3 regions of the Shewanella sp. 38A_GOM-205m genome follow, and region 3 is predicted to be linked to each of the others. Evidence: riboswitches for the same ligand, from Rfam matches in the RefSeq annotation. Region 3 holds a riboswitch; each other region holds the start of a gene.

Region 1 (10,847 bases), on a different contig from region 3:
CCCAGGCGCCAGGCATCATAGCCACCGACCAGGGTTAACTTGAACCCATACTGACGGGCCAGGGCAATGGCAGCCTCTATCTGCTGCTGCCTGTCGGCATGAACAAATAGCCGCGCCTCCTGGCGATACAGAGGCAAGAGCGCTTGCCAGCGGCTGTCTTCAAGGGCGCCTTCACTGCCTTGCTGACTCAAGGCGTAGCGTTTACCCGCTTCAAAGTGTTTGTGTATCTGTGACAGAGCGCTGTGATAGGCCATTTGCGCCTGCTTATCTGCCTCGCTGGTACCTTGTTTTTGCGGCGCAGTTGGCCAATAGAGGTGGAACTGTGGTCTAGATGGGACCTGGGCATCTTCTATGGTCCAGGCATCCAGTGAGACCAGTACCGATTGCCCGGCAATGCCCGAGCCTCTCGGCACTATTTGCGCGTGGGTGATACCGTTGGCCCGCACACTGGGCAACAATTCCGAATCCGGGTTGAAGGCGCTGGCGGCTTCAAGCTGCGGATTGGCACTGCCCACATCGCGGCTGTCGACTGTTGGCCTGGCCATGGCTATCTCTACTAAGCCCAGGGTGGTATCCAGTGCTATGAGGCCGGGATAAAGGTGTTTGCCACTGAGATCAAATTCCCGGGCATTTTCAGCCGTTAATCCTGGGCCTACGGCGCTGATAACACCTTGCTCGAGCAGCACATCGGTATTTTCGAGTGTGCCTTGGCTGACGGTGTGAACCGTGGCGTTTTTCAATAATATGGCTTGCTGCTGGCGCTCGGCCGGGATCAGGTTATGGGCCTTTGCCGGTGCGAACATCAATAGCGAACCACCCAGCAGCAGATATACCAGCATAGATGCAATGCGTAGCAATAGAGGAAACTTGGTCACAGGCGGCTCTCCTTATTCTGGCCCCAGGCGTTGAATTGGGTATCGCATTGCCACAAGGGCTCTATGATTTCAGACGTTGTGTCGCCTTGAAGCCGCGCCGGGTCACTGCCAAGAATTTTCTGGATCAGCGCTTGGCGCTCGCCGGCAATAGCCTGGGTCATTTGCTTATCCTCAGCGCGGTCGAAGTAGCGTTTGCCGCCAATCCACACTGCCTGGCTCTTGGCATAAACCGATAGGGGGTTGGCATCCCAGAGCACCAAATCTGCTTGTTTCCCCTCTTCAACTGAACCTGTTATGGCGTCTATCCCGAGCTGCTTGGCGGGATTGATGGTTACCATCTTCCAGGCATCTTCCTGGGACATGTCGCAGTATTTCACCGACTTGGCGGCTTCCTGATTCAGGCGCCGCTGCATCTCAAAGTCATCTGAGTTAATCGAGGTGAGCACGCCGGCATTCATCATCAAACAGGCGTTTTGCGGAATGGCATCATAGACCTCAAATTTATAGGCCCACCAGTCGGCAAAGGTGGAAGCACCGGCTCCATGAGCCGCCAACTCGGGGGCCAGCTTGTAGCCTTCCAGTACATGGGTGAAGGCGGTGACCTTGAAATCGTAGGCCTCGGCGAGGCGCAAGAACATCAGGATTTCAGACTGGACATAGGAGTGAATATGCACATCGCGCTCGCCGTTCAGCACTTGGGCAATCGCCTGTAAACGATAATCGGGGCGAGGGGAGAGCTGCTTACGTTTCTCCCGTGAGCGCAGCTCGGCATATTGGGCCTGGGCGTCTTTATAGTCTCTGGCGGCATTGAAAGCATCGCTCATCAGGGCTTTCACCCCCATGCGGCTTTGCGGGAATCTGCGGGTATAACGCTCGCCCCAATTGCTCTGTTTGACGTTTTCCCCCAAAGCAAACTTAATCCCCTGATGGGCCTGGGTGAATTTGAGTCCCTCGGCCGACTCACCCCAGCGCAGTTGAATGACCTGCGACTGGCCACCTATGGGGTTGGCGCTGCCGTGTAGCAGATTGGCGGTGGTGACGCCACCGGCCAAGGAGCGATAGATGGCAATATCATCCGGGTTAAGCACATCGGCTATTTGTACTTCTGAGGTGATGGCATCGGACATCTCATTGAGGCCGCCGTTGACGGCAATGTGGGAATGCTCATCTATGATCCCGGCAGTCAGGTGCATGCCAGCTCCCTCTATGACCTGATAACCTACCGGAGTGCTGAGATCTGTGCCAATCTTTTCAATCTTGCCGTTGGCCATAAGCAGGTCGCTGTTGCCAATAATGCCGGCCTCACTTGAGGTCCAGAGGGTGACATTGCGGATATGCAGTTTTTCCGTACCTGGCAGCTCACTGCGGCCATAGGCTTGCAGTGGGCTCGTCAAACGACTGAGATACTCGGGTTCAGTCTTTGGCCCGGTCTTTGACACAGTTTTGGGGCTTGTTGCCTGAGTATTTGTCCGCGTATCCTCTTCTGTCTCTTGCATTAAAAGCGCTTGCGGTAATCTTGAGCCGGCCAGTTGAGTCACGGCGCCATCGGCACTCAAGAGTCTTCCTCTCAATCCTTCATCATCTTGCCATAGAGTCAATCTACTGATGCCATTTATGCCAGCACCCTGCAAATTGACGCTGAAACTCAGGCGTTTGCTGTCGGCTTTCAGGTGAGCAAGCGCTATCTGTTGATCGCCACTGCTGAGGTTGCCCCTGAGTTTTCGGGGCGTTTGCTGGGTCAGTTGCAGCTCAAGATCCAATTCCAGTTCAGCCCAATGTAGGCGATAACTGCCTTGCCACTGGAATTCCGGAGCCAGCTGTTTTTGCTCTTCACCTTGTAGCCAAACGCTGACTATTTCGCCATCCTGAAACAGATTGCCTTTGGCTATCACCAGATCGGCCATATAGCCGGGCGCCAGTTTACCGACCAAATTATCTATGCCGGCGGCTGCAGCGGCTTCTGTGGTCAGCGCTGCCAATGCGGTTTCTTCGTCGAGACCGGCTTGCAGCGCCATTCTCAACCTGGGCCAAAAAGCTTTACCGTCCATGCCGTATTGGGTGAAGGAGAAGGGGATATTGTTGGCGGCCATCACAGCAGGATTGCTCGGTGCTCGCTCCCAGTGTCTCAAGGTTCTGAGTGGTACTTCCCTGGCATTGTCTTCATCACTGACCTGAGGGGCAGCGGGGAAGTTCAACGGCAATATCAACACGGGTCGATATTCCTGCAGTTCTCTCACTCTTGCATACTCCTGACCATTTCCCAGTAAGATTGGCTGGATATCTTCTTGGCTCAAGAGCTTGGCTGCACGCAACTGGTTATTGAGGTTTCGGGTGTCAAATATCGCACCACGAGTTTTTATATCGTGCAAGCGCTCAAGGGCGATATTAAATTCCGGTGACAATAAATCCTCGCGGCCGGCTGCTTTCATTTTATTCTGGTTATACCAGTTGGCATCACTGAGAGTCTGTCTTATTAACGCTATGCTTCCCATCAGGGAGTTGGGGTAGTCCTGTGGTGAATTGCCTTTATCAAAAGCCATAAAATGTCGACTTTTGGGACTATATATCAGTTGATTGCTATTCTTGTCCGCCAAAGACAGTGAAACACCAATTCCCCTGAATATTCCGTTAAGATGAGCACTCTGAACGCTGGTAAAGCCATTGCTTATCCAATTTGACGCGGCTTCTTTATCTGCCAATACATAGGAAAACCATTCTTTCTCTGCGTGAATAGCCCCATTTGCAGCCACAGCCCCTTTGGGGGTTATCCGATAGACAGGGCCTTCAATAGTTGCTGGCGATTCTGAATACTCCAAGCCATATTCGGCAAAGGGATCGATAAACCCCGGATAGATGGTGTAACCATTGAGATCTATCTTATAAGCATTTTGTGGAATTTCATTATTGGAAATAACTTGCTTTATCCGGTTATTTTCAATAAGCAGGGTAGCGTTATCCAATTGCTTACCCGGGGAGAGCATGAGTTTGGCGTGGGTTAAGGCGGTCAATCTCGGAGTATTGTCTGTCAGTTGCGTTTCATCGGCGTAGGCGCTACAGGCCACAAGGCTGATAAACAGCAGTTTTGCGGCGGGGAAAGAGGGTTTCATCTGTTGTGGCTACCTTGTCATTATTCTTTTGGGGAAAAGTCACAGCTATCAGTAAAAAGATATGAATATCAGTATATATTCACTACTTTTTTACCAAAGAGTTACAGATATCCATAATACAAAAAGGTATCTGAGGCCGACGGGATACATGGCTGTGTGCTGATATCCATAAAAGTTAACCCAGTCAAAATGTAAATGCCAAGGCCTAATTGTAAGGCTTTTTAACAGATGCCAGACGTCTATCAGACATAAAAAAGCCCCGACACTGTCGAGGCTTAAGTAAATAGATGCTTGATTAGATCAGGAAATCATCCATTGAACGACCTTTGTCTACTTCGTTCTTGAATACAGTTGGCATACGGCCTTGGCCGGTCCAAGTAATAGTTTCACCATCTACAACGATTTTGTATTTTGGTGGGCGAGGAGCACGCTTCTTGGGAGCAGCCTTGGCGGCAGCAACATTACCCAGATCTTCAACAGACAGGCCAACGGCTTCCATCTGCTTACGGATATCTTCTATTTTAGAAAGACGTTCAGCTTGTGCCTTTTCTTCTTCCTTGGCTTCCTCTTCACGATCAATAATGATCTTATCCAATTTGGCAGCCAGATCGCGCAGATCTGCAACGCTCAACTCTTTTACTGCGGCCTTAAAACGACGACCGTGAGTCAATATATCAAGAAAATCGCTCATAAGTATTTTGGTCCCACGCTAATTTATAAATTGGGTTATGGTGAACATCGCTATAAATAATAGAAACTATAAGAGTCTGGATCAAATATTTTTACGCCAATTGACATTAATTTCTTTATTTAACTCAATTCTATGACCATTAAAGTTGCCAAGTGTTCAAAAAACTGGCCTTAAAGTGTGACAGAAGTGACAAACGAGCGTTTAAGTTGCTGTTGACGTTAACGTCAACAGCACGTAAAGTTGAGCCATCCTGTACTGATGGCCCTGGTATCATCGGTACGCAACCCACATTAGATACAAGGTGTAGGAAGGAAACCCTATGAAAGTATTGGTGCCAGTAAAACGTGTGGTCGATGCCAATGTGAAGGTCAGGGTCAAGGCCGACAACACAGGCGTTGAAACAGCCAACCTGAAAATGGCGTTGAATCCATTTTGTGAGATTGCGGTAGAAGAAGCCGTGCGTCTGAAAGAAGCCGGCAGTGCTTCTGAAGTCGTCGTTGTCAGCATAGGTCCCAAGGCGGCACAGGAACAGCTGCGTACCGCACTGGCTCTGGGTGCCGACCGTGCCATTCACATCGAAACCGATGAAGAGCTGGTGCCCCTTTCTATTGCCAAACTTCTCAAGGCGGTGCAGGACAAAGAACAGGCGCAACTTATTCTGCTCGGTAAGCAGTCCATCGACGGCGATAACAATCAGACAGGACAGATGCTGGCGGCGCTCGCTGGTATGCCTCAGGCAACCTTTGCATCTGAAGTGAAGCTGGAAGGCGAAACTCTGCTGGTCACCCGTGAAGTGGATGGCGGCTTACAGACTCTGTCCATGCCTCTGCCTGCCGTGGTCACCGCAGATCTGCGTCTGAATGAGCCTCGCTATGCTTCTTTGCCCAATATCATGAAAGCCAAGCGCAAGCCGCTGGAGACCATGAGCATTGATGACCTGGGAGTGGCGCTCAAGCAGCACGTACAGGTGTTGGAGGTAGCTGCACCGGCCAGCCGTCAGGCGGGTGTGATGGTGGCTTCCGTTGAGGAGCTGGTGGACAAGTTGAAAAACGAAGCGAAGGTAATCTAAATGGCCGTATTAGTAATAGCAGAACACGATAATGCCAGCCTGAAACAGGACACAGCCAAAGTTGTCGTCGCAGCCAAAGCCATAGGGGGAGATATTCACCTCTTGGTTGCCGGTCAGGATTGTAAGGCCGCCGCCGATGCTGCCGCCAAGCTTGAAGGCGTCAGTAAAGTACTGCTGGCCGATAACCCTGCCTATGGTGCTCATCTTGCCGACAATATTGGTGAACTCATCTTGTCTCTGAGTGGCGACTACAGCCACATTCTGGCTGCAGCTTCAAGCCAGGGTAAGGACATACTGCCAAGAGTGGCGGCTTTGCTGGATGTGGCTCAACTTTCTGAGATCACCAAGGTGATTGATGCCGATACTTTCGTCCGTCCCGTTTATGCCGGTAACGCCATGGCAACCGTTAAGAGTCTGGACGATAAGAAAGTGGCCACAGTGCGCGCCAGCGCCTTCGACGCCGTTGCCGAGACAGGTTCAGCTGAAATCAATCAGCTCGATAGTGTCTTCGACGCCAAGAGCAGCTTTGTATCCCAGAGCCTGACCGAGTCGGCTCGTCCGGAGCTTGGCAGCGCCAGAGTCATTGTTTCCGGTGGTCGCGGTATGGGTAGTGGCGAAAACTTTGCCATGCTGGAAGCATTGGCCGATAAGCTTGGCGCCGCCGTAGGTGCATCGCGGGCAGCAGTGGATGCCGGCTTTGTTCCCAACGACCTGCAGGTTGGCCAGACGGGTAAAATCGTGGCGCCAGAGCTTTATATCGCTGTGGGTATCTCCGGGGCGATTCAACATCTGGCCGGTATGAAGGACTCAAAAGTCATTGTGGCCATCAATAAAGATCCTGAAGCGCCTATCTTCCAGGTTGCCGATTATGGCTTGGAAGCTGACCTGTTTGATGTTGTGCCTAAATTGAACGAGTTGATTTAATCTGTGATCTAGGTCACGATAGGCGGCTTTGGGGTAGCATCCTCAAAGCCGCCTATGTTTTTATGTGCCTCACGCCTGACATCAGGCGTCCTGAGAAGTAGAGGCGCACTAAATATCAGTAGCGGTAAGCAGGGTGATTCCGTTTATGTATCGCGAAAGGATTTGGTGCCGAAGTGGTTGCGACTTATCAAGGTCCACCGCTGGGGCTGTTACCAAATAGGGGCAGCACTGCCATAGTATATTCTGTCGGGATGACAGATTGACGTTACTATGGAGCGCTACTGAAAGGACAGGTGCTACTCGGTATGCCATTGCCTTTTCCCACCAGTTCAGTTGCCCTCCATTCGTATTTAACGAAGAACAAGACTCAATGACACTAACAAGTTATGCCGATTCGGCACTCTCTTTGTTGCCGCCGGTTGTGGCAATTTTATTGGCGATCCTCACCCGTCGGGTGCTGTTATCGCTGGGACTGGGGATATTGATTGGAGCCCTGTTGCTCAATCAATGGTCGGTATTGGACACCGGGGTTTATCTGGGGCAAAGGGTGCTTTCCCTGGTATGGGACGATGGCGCTTTCAATGCCTGGAACCTGTATATTCTGGGGTTCCTGGTGCTGCTGGGGATGATCACTGCGCTGATCACCGTCAGTGGCTCGGCCAGAGCCTTTGCCAACTGGGCCAGACAGCATATCCGTAATCGCCGTGATGCCAAGCTGCTGACCATGTTTCTCGGCTGTGCGGTGTTTATCGATGACTACTTCAACAGCCTGGTGGTGGGCAGTATCGCTAGGCCTCTGACCGACAGATATTATATCTCCCGCTCCAAACTGGCGTATCTTTTGGATTCTACCGCGGCGCCCGTGTGCGTTATCTCGCCGGTGTCCAGTTGGGGCGCCTATATTATCGCCCTTATCGGCGGCATTCTCACCGCCCACGGGTTTACCGAGACCGGACATCTGAGCGCTTTCGTGCAGATGATCCCGATGAACTTCTATGCCCTGTTTGCCCTGGCGCTCTTGCTGTGCGTCACCTTTATGGAGCTGGATATCGGCGCCATGCGCAAACACGAGCTCAACGCCCGCAAGGGCAATCTCTATGATGAGTCCAAGGGGCTGCCACCCGGCGCCAATGCCGATCTGCCCGAGGCGGAAACCGGCCAGGTGCACGGCCTGTTCCTGCCCATAGGTGTCTTGGTGGTGGCGACCTTCTATTTTATGGTTTCCAGTGGTGCCGATGCCCTGGCGGCAGAAAGCCTGCCTTTCAGTATCATAGGTGCCTTCGAGAAAACCGATGTGGGCTCATCTCTGTTCTTTGGTGCTTCCATCGGTCTGGTGGTGACGCTGCTGCTGGCCTTTATCCAGAAGATTGAAGCCAAGATGATCCTCAAGGCACTCACCTCGGGTGCCCGTTCCATGTTGCCGGCCATCTATATTCTGATGTTTGCCTGGACCATAGCCGGGATCATAGGCTCACTGGAAACCGGCAAGTTTATGGCCAGCCTCGCCAGTGGCAATATTCCCTTTGCCTTGTTGCCGGCCGTGCTGTTTATTTTGGCTGGGCTTACCGCCTTTTCTACCGGCACCAGCTGGGGCACCTTTGGTATCATGTTGCCGATTGCCGCCGATATGGCCATGGGCAGCCACAGTGGCATGATGTTGCCTATGCTGGCCGCCGTGCTTTCCGGGGCTGTGTTTGGCGATCACTGCTCGCCGATATCGGACACCACGATTCTGTCATCCACAGGTGCCAGCTGCCATCATATCGACCATGTGCTGACTCAGTTGCCCTATGCGGTCTTGGTAGCAGTTATTTCCCTCGGCGGCTATATAGTACTCGGCTTTACCGAGTCGGTATGGCTTGGGCTTGCCAGCAGTTGTGTGCTGTTTATGCTGGGGCTGGTGTGGCTCAAGTGGCAGCAGCCCAAAAACAGTGCTGCCTAACCGGCCAATTAAAAAACGCTGCCTCGGCAGCGTTTTTTGTTACCTATATTTCAGGGCCATTGGAGTTGGAGGCGTACTCTCGTCTTGGATATTCAGGCTAAATACCTATTGATTCAAACTGGCCTCGCCAATTATTTTTGTGGCAGCTCTATTGAGTTTTCCGTGATGACGCGAGCCGATGCCGAGCGGGCAAACAGAGTCAAACTCGTCGCTATGGCCAGAACAATAACCGTCGGGACAATCCAAGCTGCATAGCAAGCGTATAAGGGTAGATATTGGTTCAAAATTGCATCCAGGTTGGCAGGCATACTGCCGAGAATATGCAAGGCGTCCAGAGCGCCAAAGATCAACGCTGCCGCTAAGGTTGCAAGTACGCCAGACATGGACACAAGGCGCCGTAGCGGCGCAATCAACAACAAGGCAATCGCAATCGGATGCAGGGCTACCACGACGGGTTGGGTGATCTGTAAAAGTTGCTCCAGACCAATATTGGCAACCAATGCTCCAATTATCATGGTGACCAGCACACTGTTACGGTAAGACACGTTACTGAATGTGCGGCTATAAAACTCACTGCCGGCAGTCGTCACGCCGATTATCGTCGTCAGGCAAGCCAATATCATCACTGCCCCCAACAGCAAGGTACCTAAAATACCAAAATGTGTTGTGGTAAAGGTGGTCAGAATATCCCCGCCGTTACTGTATTCACCGACGCTGCTGGCGCCGATATAAGCCAGGGAGATGTATACCAGTGCCATAGCCACAGCGTACATCAAGGCGGCAATCAGGGTATACCTGGTAATCGCCTTTGGCTGAGTGACACCCATACTTTTAATCGCGCGGAAGATAACCCATCCAAAACCGATAGAGCCCAAGGCGTCCATGGTCATATATCCTTGAGTCACACCTTCGGCAAATGCGCTGGTTACATAGGCGCCGGTCGCCTGGGAAATGCCTTGACTCGGAAACAACAGTGCGGCGATAGCCATTGCCAGTAGGATAGCCATTAGCGCCGGCGTCAACCACTTCCCCAGGTTGTCGACCAGTTTGCCCGGATACAGGGAAAACAGCACAGCGATAATGCAGAAGATAATTGAAAAAGGACCCAGAGCGTTGTCACCGAAAAACGGGCTAAAACCGAATTGGTAAGCGACTGTGATGGCGCGAGGAATGACAAATGCCGGGCCAATCACGATAAATACCATAATCCAGAACGTGGTAGCCAGAGGGCGGGGAAGTACTGAAGTCAGGTTATCGGAGCCCCCCACCAGGGCCACAATGACCAAAGCAAAGGCGGGTAAGCCCACACCGGCCAGTAGAAAGCCCGCCATGCCCTGAAACAGGTTTTCGCCTGCCTGATAACCCAAAAATGATGGGAAAATAAGGTTGCCGGCGCCTAAATACAAGGCAAAGGTCATAAACCCCAAAGCGGCTATATTGCGTGCACTTAACATAGTCTTCCTCAAATATGTCAGCTTTGAAGTAACCAGCAAGTGAGCGTTTTGATGACTCTGCCAGCGACTCTCACTGACAGAAAATAAAAGATAATAGCCTGTCAGCCCCGGTTGAGTTCCAGAGAGAGCAGGAGGAGATTGGCGACGGTCACTTGTTGGCGACTAGGCTGCAAACAACTTGTGGAAGTGACCAATGACATACAAAATCCAGGCTGACAGAAAATACGGGAGGAGGCTCCTCCCTGCGTGGATCCCTTATAAACCTATCTCTTGGAACCTGGCAAGCCTTAAATAGTGGATAGTGCGTATTTCAACATTTTCTCCACTCACAGGAATAAGCCACTAAAAATTCTTTAAAGAAACATTAACGATTCAATCCGACTTCGACAGGCCCCGGCATGCCTTCAGTCAGATGCCTTGAACGGCAAGTTGCTGTGCAAGCCACTCTCTACAAAAGAGAACGCCACGAGGACTTATTCGCACCTTCCTTAGGTATCACGTGTCCATTTTCAAGGGGTTGCAAAATAGACCCGGCCCTGATTACGGGGAGAATGAGTGCCGGTGCTGGAAGTCGAATGGCTTGTCATAAAAAAACACCTGAGCCGGAAGACTCAGGTGTTTTTCTGCTTAAGTCCGAGGTGTAATCTCGCCCCTCGGACTTAAACTGTTGTCAGCGCTCACTTATCAGAGCAGACCACGACGCTTGAGCAGGGCATCGGTTGTCGGCTCTTGGCCACGGAAGTTTTTGTAAGCTTCCATAGGTGGCACGCTGTTACCCACTTCGC
Region 2 (10,847 bases), on a different contig from region 3:
TCACATCGAAGTTCAGCTGCTGCGTGACAAGTTCGGCAACACCAAGGTACTGGGTCTGCGTGACTGCTCGGTGCAGCGTAACAACCAGAAGGTGATTGAAGAGTCCGGTTCCACCATGCTGCCTGAAGAACTCAAGCAGAGAGTGATGGAATACACCCGTGCTCTGGGTGATGCCACCGACTATATGGGCGCAGGTACCGTTGAGTTCATCTATAACCTGGATGCCAACGAAGTCTACTTCATGGAGATGAATACCCGTCTGCAGGTAGAGCACCCGGTAACCGAAGCGACTTCAGGTATTGATATCGTCAGCGCGCAATTTGATGTGGCAGCCGGTCGCTCCATTGAAGATCTGCAGCCGCAGGAAATCGGCTATGCGATGGAAGTGCGGGTGACAGCCGAGAAGGCTGCTCTGGACAGCCAGGGCATACTGCAGCTGGTGCCAAACCCGGGTCTTATCACTGAGTGCGTGATGCCAGAGCGCGATGATGTGGAAATCATCTCTATCGCGGCCGATGGCAAAGAAGTGTCGCCATACTACGACAGCCTGATTGCCCAGATCATCATCCGCGGTGAAAGCCGGGACGATGTGATTGCCAAGATGTATGACTATCTGGATCAGGTGGTCATCAAGGGTATCGCCACCAACATCCCGCTGCTGAAGCGGATCCTGGCCGACGAGACCTTCCGTGAAGGCGTGTATGACACCAACTATCTGCCGCGCCTGATGGCCGAGCTGGATATCCCTGCCCTGATCGCCGAAATGGAAGCCGCCGCCGAAACTCAAAGTGTGGATACCGAATCGCTGCGTGTGGGTGAGTCCAACGAGCTCAAGGTGTTGGCTCAGGGCGCGGGTATCTTCTATACCTCTCCGGCGCCGGGCGAAGCCGACTTCGTCAAGGAAGGCGACATAGTGACTGTCGATCAAACGCTGGCATTGACCGAAGCGATGAAGATGTTCTCTCAGGTGACACTGGCAGGCTTCAACCGCAAGGGTGCCGAGCTGTATCCAGAGGATAAGAAATACCGCATTGAGCGGATCCTCAACAGCAATGGCCAACAGGTCTCTCAAGGCGATCTGCTGTTTGTGGTCTCCCCTGTGGAAGACTGAGGCTGCTGATTGTCAGTAACCCGAAAAGACCCGCCATGTGCGGGTCTTTTGTTTCTTAACGGTTGGATTCAATTTCAGATGGCGCAGCATATGACCAGAAGCTGATGTTTTTGAACTAATATTGAATGTATCCTGAATCGCCGGAGCTTACAGATTGCTGAGATATTTGCGGCCCATATTGTTTGGCAGCCTTTTACTGGCAACGGCCGCAGCCAATGCAGTCACGATTCCCTATTGTGTCGACCCCGACTGGATGCCCTATGAAGGCATAGACCAAGGCAAGCACGTGGGGATCTCTTCCGGCTTTCTTGAGCTTATCGATCAGCAGACAGATTGGCAGTTTCAGCTGGTGCCCACCGAAAGCTGGCAACAGACATTAGCCTACTTGAAGCAGCAACGCTGTGTATTCACCCCCATGCTCAACTACACTCCCAGGCGCGCTGAGTTCTTATATTTCAGCGATATTTATAGCCGTTCTCCCAATGTGTTGGTTTCCCGCCGCGAGCAACCCTTTCTGCAAAGTATGGAACAGGTCGGTGATAGAAGCCTGGCGATCCCCAGAGGCTACCGCTTGCTGGATTATGTGCGCCAGAACTATCCCAAAATCCGCATTATTCTGGCCGAGACAGAGCAGCAGGGATTGGAGATGGTCTCCAGCGGTGAGGCGGATCTGTTTATCGGCTCTATGTATTCCATCAATGCCCGCATTCAGCAGAGTGGGTTGTTCAATCTCAAAATCGCCGGTTGGGCCGGGCCAGAGGATCAGTTCCGGATGGCGGTAACAGAGAATGCCAAATGGATGTTACCCGAGCTCAATCATTTACTGGCGCAGATTTCCGATGAACACAGGGCCAGGCTGTACCGGCAGTGGAGCAATATGGCGGTGCTGGAACAGACAGATTACCGAATGTTCTGGCAGTTGTTGGCGGTGGCAACATTGATCTTCGGTGCCTTGCTGGCACGTAACCGCTGGATTAGTAAATACAACCGCGAGTTGACAGCCAAGAATCAACAACTGGAACAATTGCGCAATCAGTTGCTGGAAACCAACAGAGAACTGGAGTTCATTTCGACCCATGATCCTTTGACCAAGTTATATAACCGTCACTATTTCCACCGACACTTCGCCGCCGAACACCGCAGTAACTCGGCGCAAGGGCACACGTCGCTGATAGTAATAGACATAGATTTTTTTAAAGAGATCAATGATCGTCATGGCCACAGTGTGGGAGATTCGATTCTCAGCGAACTGGCGGCTCTGCTCAAAGATGGTGCCCGTGAACAGGATCTGGTGGCACGCTGGGGTGGTGAGGAGTTTATGATCATCTGCCCGGATACCGACTGTGTACAGGCGGGGCGTTTATGTGAACGCCTGGCACTGGCGATGAAGGTTTATCCCTTTTCAGCCGGTGTTAGCCTGAGTTGCAGTTTTGGACTGACAGAACTTAAAGCCGGTGAATCGATCTGGAGTGCATTTGACCGGGCGGATTTGGCCTTGTACCGGGCCAAGTCGGAAGGTCGCAATAGGATCTGCTGCGATCCCGAATCCGATCGAGCCGATAAAATTAGCTCAAATTCGTCAGCTTAGCGCTGTAGCGGCGCTTTTATACAATCAATTTCTGCATTAATCGCTCGAATATAGAAAATATTGAATTTCAACATATTGAATTTAATGAATTTTATTTTTGTTGCCCGTCTGTGATGACAAACTGGTGAAAATTGAAACTGCTGATTGCAGCCTATAGGGGTTTCGGTGTTATAATACGCGCCTTATTTATGGGGTTCCGTCTGTCGCAGCTTTGAAGTGGCATACTCCGTCTCCTATTAACTAATCATTTGAAGTTGAATCATGACTGACTTATCAAAATACAGAAACATTGGTATTTTTGCTCACGTTGACGCGGGTAAAACCACTACCACAGAACGTATCCTGAAACTGACCGGCAAAATCCACAAGATGGGTGACAGCCATGACGGTACCACCACTACTGACTTCATGGAGCAGGAAGCTGAGCGCGGTATTACCATTCAGTCTGCTGCGGTAAGTTGCTTCTGGAAAGATCACCGCTTCAACATCATCGATACCCCCGGACACGTTGACTTCACCGTTGAAGTATATCGTTCTCTGAAAGTTCTGGACGGCGGTGTTGGTGTATTCTGTGGTTCCGGCGGTGTTGAGCCTCAGTCCGAAACCAACTGGCGCTATGCTAACGAATCTGAAGTTGCCCGTATCATCTTCGTAAACAAGCTGGACCGTATGGGTGCCGACTTCCTGCGTGTTGTTGGTCAAATCAAGCGCGTTCTGGCTGCGACACCACTGGTTATGACTCTGCCTATCGGTATCGAAGACGAGTTCAAGGGTGTTGTTGACGTACTGAACCGCAAAGCCTATGTATGGGATGAGTCTGGTCTGCCAGAAAACTACTCTGTAGAAGAAGTTCCAGAAGACATGGTTGATCTGGTTGAAGAATACCGTGAGCAACTGATCGAGACTGCCGTTGAGCAGGACGACGACCTGATGGAAGCCTACATGGAAGGTGAAGAGCCTTCTATCGAAGACCTGAAGCGTTGTATCCGTAAAGGTACCATCAACCTGTCATTCTTCCCCACATACTGTGGTTCTGCTTACCGTAACAAGGGTATGCAGCTGGTTCTGGATGCAGTTGTTGACTACCTGCCATCTCCAACTGAAGTTGAGCCTCAGCCTCTGACTGACCCAGAAACTGGTGAAGAAACCGGTGAAGTCGCTACTGTATCTGCCGATGAGCCACTGCGCGCTCTGGCGTTCAAGATCATGGATGACCGTTTCGGTGCCCTGACCTTTATCCGTGTCTACTCTGGTAAGCTGAAGAAAGGTGACACTATCCTGAACTCTGCTACCGGTAAGACAGAGCGTATCGGCCGTATGGTTGAGATGCACGCTAACGATCGTAAAGAGATCGATTCTGCTCAAGCCGGTGACATCATCGCTGTTGTAGGTATGAAGAACGTTCAGACTGGTCACACTCTGTGTGATCCTAAGCACGAATGTACTCTTGAGCCTATGATCTTCCCTGAGCCAGTGATCTCTATCGCTGTAACTCCTAAGGACAAAGGCGCTTCTGAGAAGCTGGGTGTTGCTCTGGGTAAGATGGTTGCAGAAGATCCATCATTCCAGGTTGAAACCGACCAAGAAACTGGTGAAACCATCCTTAAGGGTATGGGTGAATTGCACCTGGACATCAAAGTAGACATCCTGAAGCGTACTCACGGTGTTGAACTGACTGTTGGTGCTCCACAGGTAGCTTACCGTGAAACCATCACTCAAGCCGTTGAAGACAGCTACACTCACAAGAAGCAGTCTGGTGGTTCTGGTCAGTTTGGTAAGATCGACTACCGCATCCGTCCAGGCGAAGCTGGTAGTGGCTTCAAGTTCACCTCCAGCGTTGTTGGTGGTAACGTACCTCGTGAATTCTGGCCAGCAGTTGAAAGCGGTTTCGAAGACATGATGAACGAAGGTCCTCTGGCTGGCTTCCCAGTACTGGACGTTGAAGTTGAACTGTTCGACGGTGGTTACCACGCAGTTGACTCCTCAGCGATCGCGTTTGAAATCGCTGCCAAGGGTGCATTCCGTCAGTCTATGCCTAAGGCCAAGCCTCAGCTGCTGGAGCCTGTGATGAAGGTTGACGTGTTCACTCCAGACGATCACGTTGGTGACGTTATCGGTGACCTGAACCGTCGTCGCGGTATGATCAAGGATCAGGAAGCTGGTCTGACTGGCGTACGTGTTAAGGCTGACGTGCCACTGGCAGAAATGTTCGGTTACATCGGTCACCTGCGTACCATGACTTCTGGTCGTGGTCAGTTCTCCATGGAGTTCTCTCACTATGCTCCATGTCCTGCCAACGTGGCTGAGACTGTTATCGCAGAAACCAAGGCTCGTAACGCAGCCAAGAAATAAGGATTAATTATCCTGATAAAAACCCGCCTTGATGGCGGGTTTTTTTATGGGCGAATATCCAGTGCCGCGAAGCCAGCAGAATCAAACTTGCACTCAGCTCGGCGGATGCCGATGAATATCAATGGGCAATCGTATGGCAACTGTTTCTGAAAGTGGCATATGTGGCAAAGGAGCTACCTAAGATAAAGGAGATAAAGGAGCTGGGATTGGCAGAGAATTACCGTGAGGAAGCCACTGCGAATATCAGTAGCTGGGGGAACCGAAATAGGTGAGCAGATAAACAAAAGCCAGCTCGATAAGCTGGCTTTGTGCAGGGCCGATAAGGCGTGTTTATCAGTCTTCCAGGTTACCGCAGAAACGGTAGCCTTCACCGTGGATGGTGGCGATGATTTCCGGTGTATCAGGCACACTTTCGAAGTGCTTACGAATACGACGGATAGTCACGTCAACAGTACGGTCGTGTGGCTTGAGCTCTCGGCCGGTCATTTTCATCAGCAGCTCAGCGCGGCTGAGGATCTTGCCTGGGTTTTCCACAAAGTGCAGCATAGCGCGGAATTCGCTACGTGGCAGCTTGTAAGATTCACCCTGTGGGCTCACCAGAGAACGGCTGTTGATTTCCAGGCTCCAACCATTAAAACGATAGTATTCAACGGCAGCCTTTTCTTCAATTTCAGCGCCAGAGCTGTTGACACGAGTCAGCAGGTTACGGGCACGAATGGTCAGTTCACGAGGGTTGAACGGCTTGGTGATGTAATCATCGGCACCGATCTCCAATCCAAGGATCTTGTCCACTTCGTTGTCACGGCCAGTAAGGAAGATGAGACCGATATTGTTGATTTCGCGCAATTCCCGCGCCAACAGCAAACCATTCTTACCTGGCAGGTTGATATCCATAACCACCAGGTTCACCTTGTTTTCCTGCAAGGCTTTGTGCATCTCTGCGCCATCATTGGCTTCGGTTACCACATAACCTTCTGCCTCGAAAATACTTCTCAGCGTGTTACGGGTAACGGCTTCATCTTCAACGATCAGAATGTGCGGGTTTTGCATGTTATTTACCTAATTAAATCAGTTTATCTAACCATGAGCGCGGGTGACGCTCCGCTATACTCTCTAAAACGCCAACATTCACAGGGTTCACGTAAGTGCTGTTCAAAACTGAAATGAAACGGCAACACACTTCATGATTAGCAAAAAGTATGCTCTCCACCCGGAGAGGCGCGAACTGTACTGTCTAGGATTCCCAGTGGCGGGATTTAGTTCCTGAAAGACATGGAAAATCCAGAAAATGTCATCTTAAAACCAGATTACATTTGGTACAGAGTCGTTATCGATAGAGACTTATGCTGTAGCGTAATGGCGCTAGCCGGGTCACACACTTAACTCTAAGCCTCTGTCGATACAATCCATTGTACTAGGATTGGGCATTTGTTAACAAATGAAATGTTAACAAATTAATGTTCAACTATGATCTATATCACAAGTTTTTGCGTTACCTATTGAAAGATAAGCATTTTGTATTTTGTCTTACTGTGAGCTTGCTCACGGGGCTAGGGGAATGCAAAAGCCTTTGCTAGAATAAATCCGGTTCATTAGAGACAGATACTACAATGGATGCTGCATTTGAAAGTCTCTGGCAGTACTACCAGAGCGCATGCTTTTTATTGACTCAGTCGTTTTCTTCCGCTGTTCCTTTCGCTATTGTCACCGCCCATAATCCCCTTGGGCAAAAACTCACTTCTTGCCAAAACCGCCTTCTCGATCGGCAGCTACAACACGATATTGATAAGCTGGGCATTCCTTACCGGGCGATCATAGGCGCTGCCGATGATCTCAGTCATATGGAAAAAAGCTGGGCTCTGTTTCTGGATAAGGCTGCGGCAATCGAACTGGCATCAAAGTATCGACAAAATGCCCTTTACTACGTTGATAGTGGGCTCTTGACCTTGGTGCCTTGCCTGAAAGGGGAGCGAGAGGTGGCGCTTGGACAGTTTGCTGCCAGGGCGCGCCTGGTCAGCGAGTTACCCGAGCTCAGTGACGGATGAGTTGAGGAAATTTCATCCTGTGCAAATTAGCATTGACTTCATAAGGACTTTATTGCTAATTTTTTCATCCCTTTCGCGAGAAAGGAACAGAAGAGGTGCGTTAACTAGGTAGTGAGTCAGAGGAGGCCAATTCTCCAATGACGGCTCATGAGGGAGATTAACGCCGAGGTCGGGATGCGTATTGGCTATGCTTCCGGTCGGTTGGTCAGGCTGAATCCTGGCGACTGTCACCTGGTTTTGGTGGAGAGCTTCTGGTGACGATCGCTGTTTCCCTGCTATAGGGTGCGTTATCTCTGCACCAGGCTCTTCGAACGTTATCTGTTCGGAGCTTAACTCATGAAATCTATTCTCGTTATCGACCTTTCCCTGTTACCTGCCTGTGGGGGAATGCGCTGATGTCTCTTGTTGTTGCCAAGTTTGGTGGTACCTCAGTTGCCGATTATCCGGCGATGAATCGCTGTGCCGATATAGTGCTTGGAAACCCGGCCACCCGTCTGGTTGTGGTCAGTGCATCCAGTGGCGTAACCAATCTGTTGGTGGAGCTGTCTCAGGCAGACATGGGGGATGAGCGCCGTCTCAAGCTATTGAAAGAGATAGCCACCATTCAATACGCAATTCTGGATAAACTTGGCAGACCGGCAGATGTTGCCGCGGCGCTGGATGCTTTGCTCAGCCGCATGGCAACGCTCAGTGCCAGGTTATTGCAGGCGCCGAGTCATGCTATGGTCGATGAGATCCTATCTTTGGGCGAACAGTGTTCTTCAGCGCTGTTTGCCGCGGTATTGAGAGAACGTGGTGCCAAGGCCAGCGCCTTTGATGTGCGCCAGGTGATGCGTACCGATAGCCATTTCGGTAAGGCCGAGCCACAAATCGCCGAGTTGAAGCGACTGGCGACAGAGAAATTGCAACCTTTGCTTGAGCAGCAACTGCTGGTGACCCAGGGCTTTATCGGCGCCGATGCCGATGGCCGAACCACTACGCTTGGGCGTGGTGGCAGCGATTATTCTGCGGCCCTTTTGGCTGAGGCGCTGGAAGCCGATGCGGTCGAGATCTGGACCGATGTAGAAGGGATTTACACCACGGATCCCCGACTGGCTCCCAACGCCAGGCCTATCGCAGAAATCAGTTTTAATGAGGCGGCAGAGATGGCTACTTTCGGTGCCAAGGTGTTGCACCCTGCCACCATCTTGCCGGCGGTGCGTCAACAGATCCAGGTGTTTGTCGGCTCCAGTCGGGCACCGGAAAAAGGTGGCACCTGGATCCGTCACCAAGTGGAAGATGAGCCGGTATTCAGGGCCGTTGCGGTGAGACGAGATCAGACCCTACTTAACTTGCACAGTTTGCAGATGTTGCATGCCCAGGGCTTTTTGGCAGAGACCTTTGCCGTGTTGGCGCGGCACAAGATCAGTGTCGATCTCATTACCACCTCAGAGGTGAACGTGTCGCTGACGCTGGACAAAACGGGCTCAGATTCGGCCGGCAAGGGGCTTCTGACCGAAGCCCTGCTGCAGGAATTGTCGCAAAACTGCCGTGTGCGGGTGGAAGATAAGCTGGCTCTGGTGGCCATCATAGGCAACAAGATAGCCACTACTGCCGGGATCTGTCGCCGGGTATTTGAAGTGCTCGAACCCCACAACGTCAGGATGATCTGTCAGGGCGCCAGTCCGCACAATCTTTGTGTCTTGGTGTCGGAAGCCGAAGCCGGTGATGTTGTTGCCGCTTTGCATCGTAACCTGTTTGAAGGGGCTCAGGATGCAGCTTGAACATCTGCCGGTTGGGGAGCTGGCTGCCGGCCAGCCCTTGACCATACCTGTTTATCGCTTCAAAGGTACCAGCGATGCGGCGCCCAGCGTCTATATTCAGGCCAATGTGCATGGCGCCGAGGTGCAGGGCAATGCGGTGATTTTGCAGTTGCTGCAGTACTTCAAGGCTCATCCGCCTCTGGGAGATATCACCCTGGTGCCTCTGGCCAACCCCTTGGGGATTAACCAGAAAAGCGGTGAGTTTACCTTGGGCCGTTTCGATCCCATCACAGGTATCAACTGGAACCGAGCCTATCTGGATCAGGCCGTCCACCTGGATGACTGGTATCTGCAGCATAGTGAGCTGCCGGAGCAAGCACTGTTTGACGCTTTTCGTCGTCTTCTTATTGCCAACTGTGAACAGGCATTGGCCAATCCCTGGGGAGTGACGACCGGGCAGAGATTGGCGCTCAATCTGCAAAAACTGGCGCACGGCGCTGACATAGTGCTGGATCTGCACACCGGCCCCAAGTCCTGTAAACATCTCTATTGCCCCGAATATGAGCTGTCCGCTGCCGGCTACTTTCATATTCCCTATACCCTGGTGATGCCTAAAGGTTTTGGCGGCGCCATGGATGAAGCGGCCTTCAATCCCTGGTGGCAGCTCAGCGACTATGCCAATAGCCGGGGCAGAGAGCTGAAAGTCGCAGTGTCGGCCTTTACTTTGGAGCTTGGCAGCCAGGAGCGTATCGATCTTGCCGATGCCAGCCGAGATGCGGAAGGCATATTAAGTTATCTGAGCTATAGAGAGGTGATAGCCCAGAGCATACAGCCCGAGGTGATGTCGCGTTTTGCTTGTATGCTGAAAGACTATCGGAAGTTTCACGCACCTATGGCAGGTATGGTGGAGTATCTGGCCGAGCCGGGAGTACCTTTGGCTGCGGGCGCGCCTCTGGTCAATATGCTCAGGCTCGACCGAGTCGATGCCGGCACTGAAGTCACCAGGCTCTCGCTCAATGAGGATGTGATCCCTGTGCTGCATTTTGCCTCGGCGTCTGTGCACCAGGGAACTGAGCTCTACAAGGTGATGACCAACTACTTCACTCTTTCTGGTTAAGTCAAAGCCGGATATGAAATCCTTTTTAGCGTCTACCATTCTGTAACTAGCTGATAATTTGTAATATTTTGTGTCTTTTGTTTCTTGTTTGTATCAATTGATGTTACAAGAATTAATCCCTTTGTATTAAGGGAGTGTTTTTGAGCATGGAAACATAAAACAACAATAAGCAGTCTTATAGGGAGTAGACAAGTGAAGAGTCAAGTTGCAATAGCCGTTTCAGCAGCGCTGTTATCTATGGCATTCCATTCAGAAGCCGCGCCAGTGAGCGTATCAGATCCATTTATTTCGTCGGATCTGCTTAGTGCGTCCAGCGGCCTCAAAGGACAACAGCAAGGGGTGGGGCAACATAAGTTTGTCAAAGAGCCTGGACTTGCAGAGGGTAAATACACTTATATAGTGCGCCTTAAAGATCCCTCTGTGGCGAATTATGCCGGTGGTATTGCCGGGCTTGAAGCCACCAGTCCACAGCGAAGCCAAGGGCTGGCGCCCCAAAAGGCTCCCAAGCTGAATACCGCCAGTGTGGCGGTGAAGTCCTACGTGAAGTATTTGAATGCCAAGCAACAGAACTTTTTAATGAGTGCCGCGGCCCAAGGGGTTCAGTTGCAGGCCAAGGCCAGATATCACTATGCCTTTAATGGCCTGGCGGTCACCATGGATCAGCAGCAGGCTGAAGCCCTGTCCAAGTTACCCGAAGTGGCGTTCATTGAGCGGGAAAGCCTCTATTCAATGGATACCGACAGTAGCCAGAGCATGATAGGTTCTCCCAAAGTGTGGGACGGCAGTGCAACAGGGACCCGGGCTATGGGAGAAGGGGTCATAGTCGGGGTGATCGATTCGGGGATCAACAGTGATCATCCATCCTTTGCCGACATTGGGGGAGATGGTTATG
Region 3 (10,847 bases):
GTCCAGCAGGATTTCGAAATCCTCTTCGGTTTCACCGGGGAAGCCAACGATAAAGGTTGAGCGGATCACCAGATCCGGGCAGATTTCTCGCCATTTCTTGATGGCGTCCAACTGGCGGTCGACCCGGCCGGGGCGTTTCATCATCTTGAGCACGCGAGGGCTGGCATGCTGCAGCGGCAGATCCAGATAGGGCAGGATCAGTCCTTCGGCCATCAGCGGGATCAGCTCATCGACCCAAGGGTAAGGGTAGACATAGTGCAGGCGTACCCACACCCCCATCTTGCCCAGATGGCGGGCCAGGGTAGTGATATCCTGCTTCACCGGCATGCCGTTCCAGAAGTCGGTGCGGCCGCCCTTGTCTTTGCCGTAGGCCGAGGTGTCCTGGCTGACGACCAGAATTTCCTGAACGCCGCTTTCCACCAGGCGTTTGGCTTCATCCAGCACGCTGCCGACACTGCGGCTGTCCAGATCGCCCCTCAGCGCCGGAATGATGCAGAAGGTACAGCGGTTGTCGCAGCCTTCGGAAATCTTCAGGTAGGCATAATGCTTGGGGGTCAGCTTAACGCCGGCTTGCGGGATCAGCGAGGTGAAGGGGTTGTGCTCCGGCTTGGGCACATATTTGTGCACATGGTTCAGCACGGCTTCATAGCTGTGGGGGCCGGTGATCTCCAGTACATCCGGATGCACTTCGCGGATCTGGTTTTCCTTGGCGCCCAGGCAGCCGGTGACTATCACCTTGCCGTTTTCTTCCAACGCTTCACGCACGGCATCCAGCGACTCTTCCACCGCGGCATCAATAAAGCCACAGGTGTTGACTATTACCAGGTCGGCATTGTCATAGCTGTTGGTAACCTCATAGCCGTCGATGCGCAGTTGGGTGAGGATCCGCTCGGAATCCACCAGGTTCTTGGGGCAGCCCAGGCTGACAAAGCCGATGCGATTGCCGCTGGTTTGGGCCTCGGCAGGGCTGTTTTCCTGTGCCAGAGTCTTGGCCGGAGTGTCCAGAGTCGTGGTCTGCTTGGGATCAAAAATGTCGACTGATTTCTTCAAGAGCTGTTTTCCGCAATGCTAAAGCTGATGGAGCACGCTTGGGTGCCGGTAAAATTGGCGGCGATTATACCTCAGCCATAGAAAAGGTACAGTTGGGCTGGTTAATTTATGTTCTATGTTGCCATCTCGGTTGCCGCTTCAAAACCTCGTTGAAAAATTTTTTGATTTTTTTAACCCTTTTGTCAGCCGGCTGCGTTTCTATGGTCAACGAAAGCGAACTTTTTGGAGAACCAAGATGAAAAAATCTCTGCTGAATCTGGCGCTGATAGGCGCACTGTTACCCGCTACTCTGATGAGCCACTCGGTACTGGCTCAGGATAGACCTCTGCTGGAAACTACAGGCGTCAGCCAGATACAGGTTGAGCCGGATATGGCTGAAATCCATGTTGAAGTGTCATTAAGCGAATCTGATGCCAAGGCGGCCAAGGCCGCATCCGACAAGGCGGTGGCCGCTTTTATCGAGCGCCTGCTCAAGGCTGGGGTCGCCAAGGAGTCGATTGCAGCCGCCAATCTGAATCTGCAACCTGAGTATGTTTACCTCAAGGACAAGGCGCCCGAGCTCAAGGGGTATCGCGCCAGTCGCAGTGTGACCGTGTTGGTGAAACAGTTGGATCAGCTCAACCCCATACTGGACTCGGCGCTAATAGGCGGGATCAACAAGGTGAACCAGATCAACCTTAAGTCCAGTAAAGAAGCCGAGATGCGCAAGCAGGCGCGGCAGGCGGCCATTGAAGATGCCAAGCAAAAGGCCAGTGAGCTGGCAGCCGGATTCGGCGAGAAACTCGATGGCGTCTGGTCGATTCGTTATTTCGACCAAGGCCCGGTGCGCCCTGTGATGTACAAGGCCGCCATGATGGCTGAAGGCGCTATCAACCAGAGCTATGAGTATGGCCAGGTAACTTTCTCCGACAGGGTCGAGGTCAGCTACAAGCTGCGTGACTAAACCCAAGTTATCCTGTCTGACAGTTATGATGCGGGCACCCTGGTGGTGCCCGCAATGTTTGTTTTCCAGCCGGTAATCCAAGCAATTTCTCTTATTGCTGATTACTTAAGATTAGGTGCTTACAGGAAACGCCAAAGAGACAATCCAGCGGCACTTGTTTGCCATTAGAGCGACTAGGTTTTATTTACCTTCCAAACCTGCGATCAACTTCTTGGTGTACTCAATGACAAACTGCTGACAGTGGATAGCGGTTTGTGGCTCAAACTCTTCGCCGTGCAGGTCGGTATTGGAGAGTACCCGAATCCCGATAAAAGGGATCTCATAGGCCTTGGCAACCAGGGCGGCCGCAGCGGTTTCCATCTCTTCGGCCGAGGTTTGATAAGTTTGGTGCAGCCACTCGATGCGGTCGACTTCGCGGTTCCACTCATCGGCACTGCCGATCACGCCGGTCACTACCTTGCCATGGCGATAAGCTGACACCAGTTGTTGTCCCAGAGCCAGCAACTTGGGATCGGCATCAAAGCGCTTGTGTTCCACCAGCTTGCCATCCTGACGCAAACGCATGGTGACATCGAAGTTATGCCAGCGTTTGGGATCTATGCCTTGGCCTTTGGGGTGTAGATCGCTGCGATAGGAACCCATATTGAAGCTGTATTTCCCCAGCACTATGTCGCCGCGGTGCAGCGCCGGGTCGTGGCCGCCGGAGGTGCCCTGGTTGATAATAAAACCGGGTTGAAATTTTTCTATCGCCAGTGTGGTGGAGGCGGCCGCATTGGCCATACCTATTTCAGTACGGGACACTATGACAGGATAGCCATCCACAGTGCCTTGCCAGAAAGTCCAGGAACCAAGAGTTGTCTGTTTGGGGTCTTTCAGGGCCTGAACCAGGGTGTCGACTTCGACATCCATGGCGCCTTGCAGCAGTATAGGTGCCCGGGTGGGCGTTGCCATGGAATGGCTGGAGAACAAGGCACAGAGTGCCACACAAAAACGTTGTAACAGAGTCATTTGCACACCTTTAATTGTTATTTCAGTGTCGCGGTAGGGGAGGGCGATCCTAGGTGCAGCTGTGGTTGCCGTCAACAGCCGGAGCTGGCATTTGCGAGCCCAGACATGAGTCACTTACCAAAGGCTTAATGCCAACCGGGCGGGATATTTACCGCCAGAGGCACAATCCGGCTTGCTATTGGGGCCGTGATAGTTAGAATGCCAGTCGAATACCTTTGAGTAGAGGCGCGCTGCCTAAGAGTAACCGGGAAGAGGGTGATGCCTTTGAGGCCCGGGGAAAGGAGTCGGCGCCGAAGTAGCCAGGCCATCAAACCTAGCTGCTGGTTCTGTATCTAACAGGTGCAGGACTGCCATAGTCATCCACTATGGAGCGCTACCTGAAGGAGCTGAGAAGTTTCTGCCCTCCTTGGTCTGAGTTTCTTCGATCCTATCGGTAGATCTCCACCTTAGTTGTTTTAGGTGTAAAGAGATCATGAATATCATGCATTTTGCGGACTCTCCCTGGTCCATAGTTCCTCCTCTGCTGGCGGTTGCGCTGGCGATCATCACCCGTAGAGTACTGCTCTCCCTCGGGGTTGGCATAGTCGCCGGCAGCCTGATGTTACAGCAGTTTTCACCGCTGCAATCGCTGCGTTACCTGTTTGACAGTGTGCTGAAAATCTTCTGGGTCGATGGTGCTCCCAACAGCGATAACCTGAATATGCTGCTGTTTATGCTGCTGCTGGGTGGGCTTATCAGCTTGATGACCGCCTCGGGGGCGACCCGGGCCTTCGCCGAATGGGCCGCCAGGCGCTGCCAGAGCCGCAAGAGTGCCAAGTCGCTCACCGGCTTGATGGTGTTTGCCTTCTTTATTGACGACTTCTTCCACAGCTTGTCGGTGGGGCCCATTTGCCGCCCTGTGACCGACAGATTCCAGATCTCCCGCGCCAAGTTGGCCTATCTGCTGGACTCAACCGCGGCGCCCGTGTGCGTATTGATGCCCATCTCCTCCTGGGGGGCCTATATCATTGCCCTGGTGGGCGGCATACTCGTGGCCCATGGGGTGACAGACCAGAGCCCGATCGCCGCCTTTGTGCAGATGATCCCCATGAATCTCTATGCGGTATTTACCCTGATCATGGTGGTGGTGGTCATCGCCTTCCAACTGGATATTGGGCCGATGCGACAGCATGAGCAGCGGGCGCTCGAAGGCAAGCTCTGGGATGAATCCAAGGGCAGGCCAATAGGGCTGGATATGGAAGCCCCGGCCGACAGCCGCGGCGGCATGCTGGATATGGTGTTGCCGATAGTGACACTGACGGCGGCGAGTATCTATTTCATGCTGGACTCCGGGGCCCAGGTATTGGCCGCCAATGGTCGGGCCTTCAGTGTGCTGGGCGCCTTTGAACATACCAATGTGGGTTCGTCTTTGGTTTACGGCGCCCTTTGCAGCCTGGCGGTGTCTGGCCTGTTGGCTCTGCGCCTCGGCCTTGGGATATCCACTTGGCTGCGTGCCGCCCCCAGAGGGGTCATGGCCATGTTGCCGGCGATCAACATACTGCTGTTTGCCTGGACCATAGGCGCCGTGGTGCGTGACATGGAAACCGGCAAATATCTCGCCAGCCTGGCTAACGGCAATCTGCCCACAGGGCTGCTGCCTGTGGTGGTGTTTGTGCTCTCCTGCGCCATGGCCTTTGCCACAGGCACCAGTTGGGGGACTTTCGGTATCATGTTGCCACTCGCCGGAGATATGGCCGCCGCCAGCGATATCCAACTTCTGCTGCCCATGCTGTCGGCTGTGCTGGCCGGCGCTGTGTTTGGCGACCACAGTTCGCCCATCTCCAGCACCAGTATTCTGTCGGCCACCGGCGCCGGCTGTCACCATATAGATCATGTGCTGACCCAGTTGCCTTATGCCCTGACCGTCGCCTTCGGGGCGGCGCTGGGGTATCTGGCCATGGGGCTGCTGCATTCCACCCTGGCCGGTTTCCTGGTGAGTGCCGCTTGGTTTGCACTCTTCTGCCTCTATCACGCCAGGCGCTTCCAGGCGGCTCCCGAGGCCGCCATCGGCTGAGGCTGAGATGGGATACAAAAAAGCCCCGGGAGTGTTCCCGGGGCTTTTTACTCTTGCCAAAGGCTTGCGCGTCGATAAGGAATATCAGTGATCCAGATAGAGATAGTTCTGCCAGCTTTTCATCCTTATCAATACCTTACGCATGATTGATACATGCTCAAAGCTATCGGAATAGATGGCGATCTCCACATTGGTGCCCAGTGGCAAATGATACTGACTCAGATCATCCAGCGGCTTGAGTTTCACCAGTGGCCGGCCGTTGAGGCGAATTTGTGACGAGCCATAGAGCTGCCCCTGCGCCTGCACCTGAGACTCGCCTATGGCCGGCAGTACTTCGACAACTTCGGCTTGAAACACCTTGCCCGGCAGGGCGCGGAAGATCAGCTCGGCCTTGAAACCGGGTTTCAGCCGCAGCAGCGAGTTTTGCCTAAAGGCGCCGACAAAAAAGCGCTCCTCCTGATGGACAAAGGTCATCACAGGCCTGAGGGGCATGGGCACCACCATCATTCCCGGTCTCAGGGTCAACTGGGTCACATAACCGTCTGAGGGGGCGCGCATGCTGGTTTCCTCCAGATTGAATCTGGCTTTTTCCAACATGGCGGCAATTTCGGCCACCTGGGTGTTTTGCCCCTGATACTCGGCTTCCAGTGCCAGCTTGGCGCGCCGGGCTTCGGCCTCGGCCGCCTCTACTGAGGCCTGGGCGCCGAGATAGTACTGACGACGGTTGTCGACATCGGCACGGGTGAAGGCGCCTTTTTCAAAACCGCGGCGGTAGCGCTCATATTCCAGTTGGGTTCTGTCCCGTTCGGCCTCGGCCTTGATGCGACTGGCCTCGGCGGCCTTATAGGCGGCGTCCAGCCCCAATACCGCCTGTTTGGCCTGCTCCAGGCTGGCCTCCAGCCGGGTGACTTCTGTCTGATAAGGAGTCGGATCGACCCGGAACAGCAGCTCGCCCTCTTTCAGCAGTTTGTTGGGGATGACGGGCACTTCTATGACCTTGCCGCGCACCGAGGGGATCAGCGGGGTGGTAACATACATCTGGCTGCCCATGGCGGTATGGGGATGGTTGTAGTTCATCAACAAAATCAAGGTGCCTATCAGCACTACTCCGCCGAGCACGGCGGTGGGCACGCTCCACTTGTTGAGTGGAATGCGGAAAATCTTGAAGATGGCGACACAGATGGCGGTGTAAGTGAGGATAAGCAAGAGATCCATTTATCTGTTCTCCCCATTCTTGTTATTGCTTTGGGTCTGATTATCTGTACCTGGAATGTCGGTCGAGTCTGCTGCCGTATCCAAGTTCACGCCGCTGGTGGGTTTGGGGTCGGCTGGGGGCTCTTCTGAAGATGTTTGGACTTTGGTTGGGGCTTGGTTTTGGCTTTGGACTTGGACTTGGACTTGGGCACTCGGCGCTGCAAGAGCCTCTGCGGCATGCTTTTGGGCTTCCAGGGCGGCGACTTTTTCACTCAATAGCTCCAACTGCTGCGCCAAGAGTACGGTTTCATGGTGCAGTGATTGCTGCTCCTGTTGAATTTTGTCAAAGCCCCAACCCCGGTCCTCGCGCCAGAGTGTGGCCCAGATCCACAGAAACGGCCACAGCACATGCAGGGTAAACAGGCTCACCCAGCCGGCGTAGTGAATGGCGTCCTGATGGGGGTGGTTACGTTTCTTGGCCAGCTCGTAGGGGATGTCGTGGATCACTATCACCCCGTAGAAGATCACCAGGGCGACAAAGATCAGCAGCCCCAGTGCGATATAATCCAGTGTCATCTAATCGGGTTCCCTTATTCGCAAATACGCTTGAATAAGTGTAGATGGCCGCTGGCGGATTGCCCGGGAATGATGAATTTTTTCAGGGGTATAAGACGAAAATCGGCTCGTGCCCGAAAGGGGGAGGGAAGGTGCGAACAAGTCCTCGTGGCACTCTGGCTTACACAGCAATTGGCGTTCAAGGCATCTGACTGAAGGCATGCCGGGGCCTGTCGAAGTCGGATAACGCAGAGAGCCGGTTGCTGAGCAAGCCCCGAAGGGCGTGGCTTACAAGCCTGCCTGCTGTGTTGTGCTTCTTGCAAAGGACTAGGGCCATTTGCTGCGAACCACGCCTTGCATCCAGGCCTGTAAGCCGACGCAGAGCACACATGGGACTTATTCGCACCTTCCTTAGTTCTCTTTGGGCTCGGCAGGTCCCGGCAGCATAAGCTGATAAAACGCCAAATCCAGCCAGCGGCCGAACTTATAGCCCACCTGGGGCAGGGTGCCTGAGTGCTTGAACCCCAACTTCAGGTGCAGGGCAATACTGGCCTGGTTTCCGGCATCTATGGCGCCCACCATGGTGCGCATGCCGCGCTCCCGGGCCTGGGTTATCAAATGCTGCATCAGAAAGCGCGCCACCCCTTTGCCTCTATGCTCCGGGTGCACATACACAGAGTGTTCCACCGAGTAGAGGTTGGCCGGATAGCCGCGAAACGGGCCTAAGCTGGCAAATCCCAACAGTTGCCCCTGCTCATCCTCGGCGCCCAGAATTGGCCAACTGCCTTGCTGTTTGGCGCCGAACCAATCGCGGATCTGCTGTTCGCTCCTTGGCTGGTATTCATAAAGGGCTGTGGTATGGGCAATGGCATGGTTGAAGATGGCGCGTATCGCTTCGCCATGTTGCTCAAGTTGGCAGTGACACAGATGCATCTTAGGCTCCCAAGGTGGTTTCGCCTGAGTATGCCATAAGCCGGGCAACGCGCCATTACTTCAATGGGAACATATGAATTGGAGCAGGTAGCCATTCAGTGTGTTGTATTGCAGTCGAGAGGTGGGTGCTGTACTTGCTAGAGATGGTTAACATTAGCCAAAGTAACAGTTATTTTGATTGTATTAGGTCAATAAAAGGATGTGACAAATGAAAGTGGAGCAAAGGAGTCGTAAAGCCAGAGAAGTACATGCGGAAACCTTAATTAAAATAAGTACTAATCTGTTGACTGCTTTTGGTGTAACCATATTGATCTTGCCCTTGTCCGGTTTGGCCGGTATCGCGATCAAGAGCGGTGATACCGCTGAGCTTTGGGATCTGTTCCTTAAGTTGTTTGGCTCTTGGTATGGTGTTGTGGTGATTGCACTGGAGTTGCTGATAGGTTACATCGTGCTTTCTTTCCGTGATAGGGCGCTGGATGTCTATGATGAGCTTTATCCAGACGCCTGTGCCTCGGAAGTTGTCAAGGAGACGATAACCACTCCTGATATCAATCCGCCGAAAACGACTCCAAAGGCAGGTGAGCAAGCTTGAGCCTTTGTCAGTCGCGGCTCTCTTTGGGCGCTTGAAACTCGGTCAGGCTCATATCGGCATGCAGTACGGCTATCCGCTGGGGGGCGCCGTTTTCTGCCAGTTCCAGGAGGCCGATACCGCTTTGGTTGACCAGGCGCTTGCTGCGTTCCCCATTGGGGCGGCGCCCGCGGATCGACATACGTTTGCGTTTGGTCAGCAGATTGAGCGGCGAGAAATGACCATAGAGCCAGCCGTTGAGCTTATCAAACACAGGCAGCAGCTTTTCCGGGAACTGATTTTTGATGCCGCTGGCGGTGATCTGGTAAATGTTGGGACTGGCACGGCGAAAGCGGATCCCTATGTCATAAGCAAAGGAGTAATGCACATCGCCGGAGAGGATCACAAACTCCTGCGGGGTACGTCTGTGCATGAAGATCGACAACAGGGCGTTGGCGGCGCCGGGGTGCGCCATCCAGTTTTCGGCGTCCACCAGCAGCGAAGCTCCGATCAGGGTGGCCGTGCGCTGCACCGCCTCAATCAGTTTGACCCCGAAAATCGGTGCCGCCGACACTATGATGACCTTATCCTGCCCCAGCAGTGCCTGCTGAAGATCCATCAGCGCCTCCCAATCCATCAACCCGGAAGGCTTGGCCAGGTTGGATTCGCTGCGCCAGCGGCGGGTACGGGTATCCAGTACCACCATTCTGGGTTGAGTATCCAGGGTGTAGTGCCAGTTCTCACACTTGAGCAACTTGTCTATCAGGGCATCCTGGCGCTCACTGTCGGCCAGATAGAGGCCGCTCAGCTCTTCGAAAAAGTCGGTAAACCTCTTGGGTTGATTGCCGAGAGCCTGAAACAGGGTGTAACCCAGCAAGGCATTGCCTATGATGCGCTTGGAGAAGGCGTGGCCATAGGCGGCCTCTTCCCAGCGGGCCGTCAGGTTCCAGTCGTCGGTAATGTCATGATCGTCGAAAATCATATAGGTAGGCAGATGCGCCAAAAGGCGCCTAACCTTGCCAAGGCCAGCCTTGAACTCCAACAGATGTTGCCACTGGGTCTGCCACTCCTGTGCCCGTTTACCGCTCAGCCCGGGCAACTGTTGCGGCAGTTCCAGTTGCTGCCACAGTTCCGGCGACCAGATTAAAAGATACAGGGCAGTAACTTCGGCGAAGCTCAGCAGATGGTTTTCTGCCATCGAGGAGGTGAATATGGGGTGGTTGATATACCAGCGCCAGAGTGCTGTCTTGGCCGGATACTGGGTTCGGGGCAAGAGCTGCTTTGGCCGCAGGTAGAGGGAGTCTGGGCCATAATCTATCTGCGCCGAGTCTTTGAGCGGGGCGTCACTAAAGTTCTCCTGTTTCAGTCCCAGCAGCGCTATTACCTGGGCAATGGCCACCAGGGTGGGGCCAGCCACATCATCGACATAGAGCTGATCGCCGCTCAACATCAGCAGCGCCGGTCGCTCGGCAGGGGCATTGTTCTGCTCCAGCAGAGTATCGGCCGCCACCAGTGCGTCGCCGCTGTGATGATGCGGGTTGCGACAGGAGCCGTGCAGCAAACGATCCAGCCTGGGCTGCAGCACCAGTTCGGGGGTGGATTTATCCGGATAACACAGGCCTTCGATATCGGCGAACAGCGACTGACCATCGGCATCTTCCAAGCTGTAACCCACGGCTTGCCCTTGGGGCAGCAATCCGGGAACCTCCAGGTGCAGCAGATACTGCCAGGCATGTTCGCCCAGTTGTACTCTGTGCACTTGTTCTTCATTCAACGGCAAGGGCGCCGACTTGTGACTCAACTTAAGCGTCAATTGCGGGCTCAACGGCTTGCTGCTGACCCACCAGAGGGTGAAATGGTCCCGGTCGCAGTGGCGCAATATCGGGCCGGCCAGGATCAGCGGCAAGGAAGAGGAAGTGGTCATCGGCGGGTTCTGCAGCCTCTCAGGAATGAAAAAAGGTGAATCCACAGGGTAAACAAGTGCTTTGGCTTTGAAAAGTCCCTAAAATGTGAAGCCTTGTTAATGATGTAAAGCAGCTGTGCCAAGGCGATAGCGGTAGGCATTGATATCCCTGAGTCTTGTGACACCACAGCCAACTTGGCATATCTGCCGCCTCAACGCCTTTGCAGGTTTTCGGATAATAGACGAATGAAAAGCACCCGGATGGGAATGGATGGCATATTTGGTCGAACCGGTGGCCTGGCGGCGGCCGATCAACTGGCGTTGCTGCGGGTTTTGGGGTTGCTGCTGCAACTGGGGCTGACCCTGCTCGGCAGCGATGCCTTTGGCCTGACGCTGCAGCCTGAACCCTTGTGGTGGGTGTTTGGGCTGGAAAGCGCCTATCTGGCCTTGACCCTGTGGCTGCGTCATCCCCTCTATCGCCAGAGTGCCGGTATCTTTATCGCCCTGTTGCTGGATACCCTGTTTTGGATCTCCTGGCTGTGGTTTTCCGGTGGGGCCACCAATGCCTTTATTTCGCTGCTGCTGGTGCCGATTGCGCTGGCGGCGGTCACCTTGCCCGCCTGGGGCAGTTGGAGCCTGG

What was found. Region 3 has a riboswitch for lysine ahead of N512_RS0113295 (Na+/H+ antiporter NhaC family protein). Riboswitches for the same ligand answer to the same signal wherever they lie in the genome.
Region 1: it holds a riboswitch for lysine, as region 3 does, so the genes downstream of both, N512_RS0100745 (Na+/H+ antiporter NhaC family protein) here and N512_RS0113295 (Na+/H+ antiporter NhaC family protein) in region 3, are expected to answer to the same signal.
Region 2: it holds a riboswitch for lysine, as region 3 does, so the genes downstream of both, lysC (lysine-sensitive aspartokinase 3) here and N512_RS0113295 (Na+/H+ antiporter NhaC family protein) in region 3, are expected to answer to the same signal.

The regions. Positions count from the first base shown of each region.
Region 1 covers NZ_JADP01000001.1:156,727-167,573, forward strand. The annotation lists gene N512_RS0100720 (amidohydrolase family protein) at 1-839, opposite strand, end outside; gene N512_RS0100725 (amidohydrolase family protein) at 872-3,982, opposite strand; gene N512_RS0100730 (H-NS histone family protein) at 4,278-4,673, opposite strand; gene N512_RS0100735 (electron transfer flavoprotein subunit beta/FixA family protein) at 4,993-5,742, shown strand; gene N512_RS0100740 (electron transfer flavoprotein subunit alpha/FixB family protein) at 5,743-6,666, shown strand; lysine riboswitch at 6,757-6,955, shown strand; gene N512_RS0100745 (Na+/H+ antiporter NhaC family protein) at 7,037-8,608, shown strand; gene brnQ (branched-chain amino acid transport system II carrier protein) at 8,740-10,062, opposite strand; gene N512_RS0100755 (M3 family metallopeptidase) at 10,747-10,847, opposite strand, start outside.
Region 2 covers NZ_JADP01000003.1:148,126-158,972, reverse strand. The annotation lists gene N512_RS0103850 (ATP-binding protein) at 1-1,111, shown strand, start outside; gene N512_RS22160 (diguanylate cyclase) at 1,266-2,699, shown strand; gene fusA (elongation factor G) at 2,961-5,051, shown strand; gene arcA (two-component system response regulator ArcA) at 5,385-6,101, opposite strand; gene N512_RS0103830 (DUF3293 domain-containing protein) at 6,662-7,096, shown strand; lysine riboswitch at 7,179-7,355, shown strand; gene lysC (lysine-sensitive aspartokinase 3) at 7,492-8,859, shown strand; gene N512_RS0103815 (succinylglutamate desuccinylase/aspartoacylase family protein) at 8,849-9,955, shown strand; gene N512_RS24755 (S8 family serine peptidase) at 10,148-10,847, shown strand, end outside.
Region 3 covers NZ_JADP01000020.1:82,282-93,128, reverse strand. The annotation lists gene rimO (30S ribosomal protein S12 methylthiotransferase RimO) at 1-1,050, opposite strand, end outside; gene N512_RS0113305 (oxidative stress defense protein) at 1,286-1,993, shown strand; gene N512_RS0113300 (5'-methylthioadenosine/S-adenosylhomocysteine nucleosidase) at 2,174-3,001, opposite strand; lysine riboswitch at 3,214-3,385, shown strand; gene N512_RS0113295 (Na+/H+ antiporter NhaC family protein) at 3,474-5,054, shown strand; gene N512_RS0113290 (HlyD family secretion protein) at 5,139-6,269, opposite strand; partial or broken gene N512_RS24395 (DUF3302 domain-containing protein) at 6,590-6,824, opposite strand; gene N512_RS0113280 (GNAT family N-acetyltransferase) at 7,215-7,736, opposite strand; gene N512_RS0113275 (hypothetical protein) at 7,945-8,328, shown strand; gene N512_RS0113270 (alkaline phosphatase D family protein) at 8,336-10,228, opposite strand; gene N512_RS0113265 (ATP-binding protein) at 10,454-10,847, shown strand, end outside.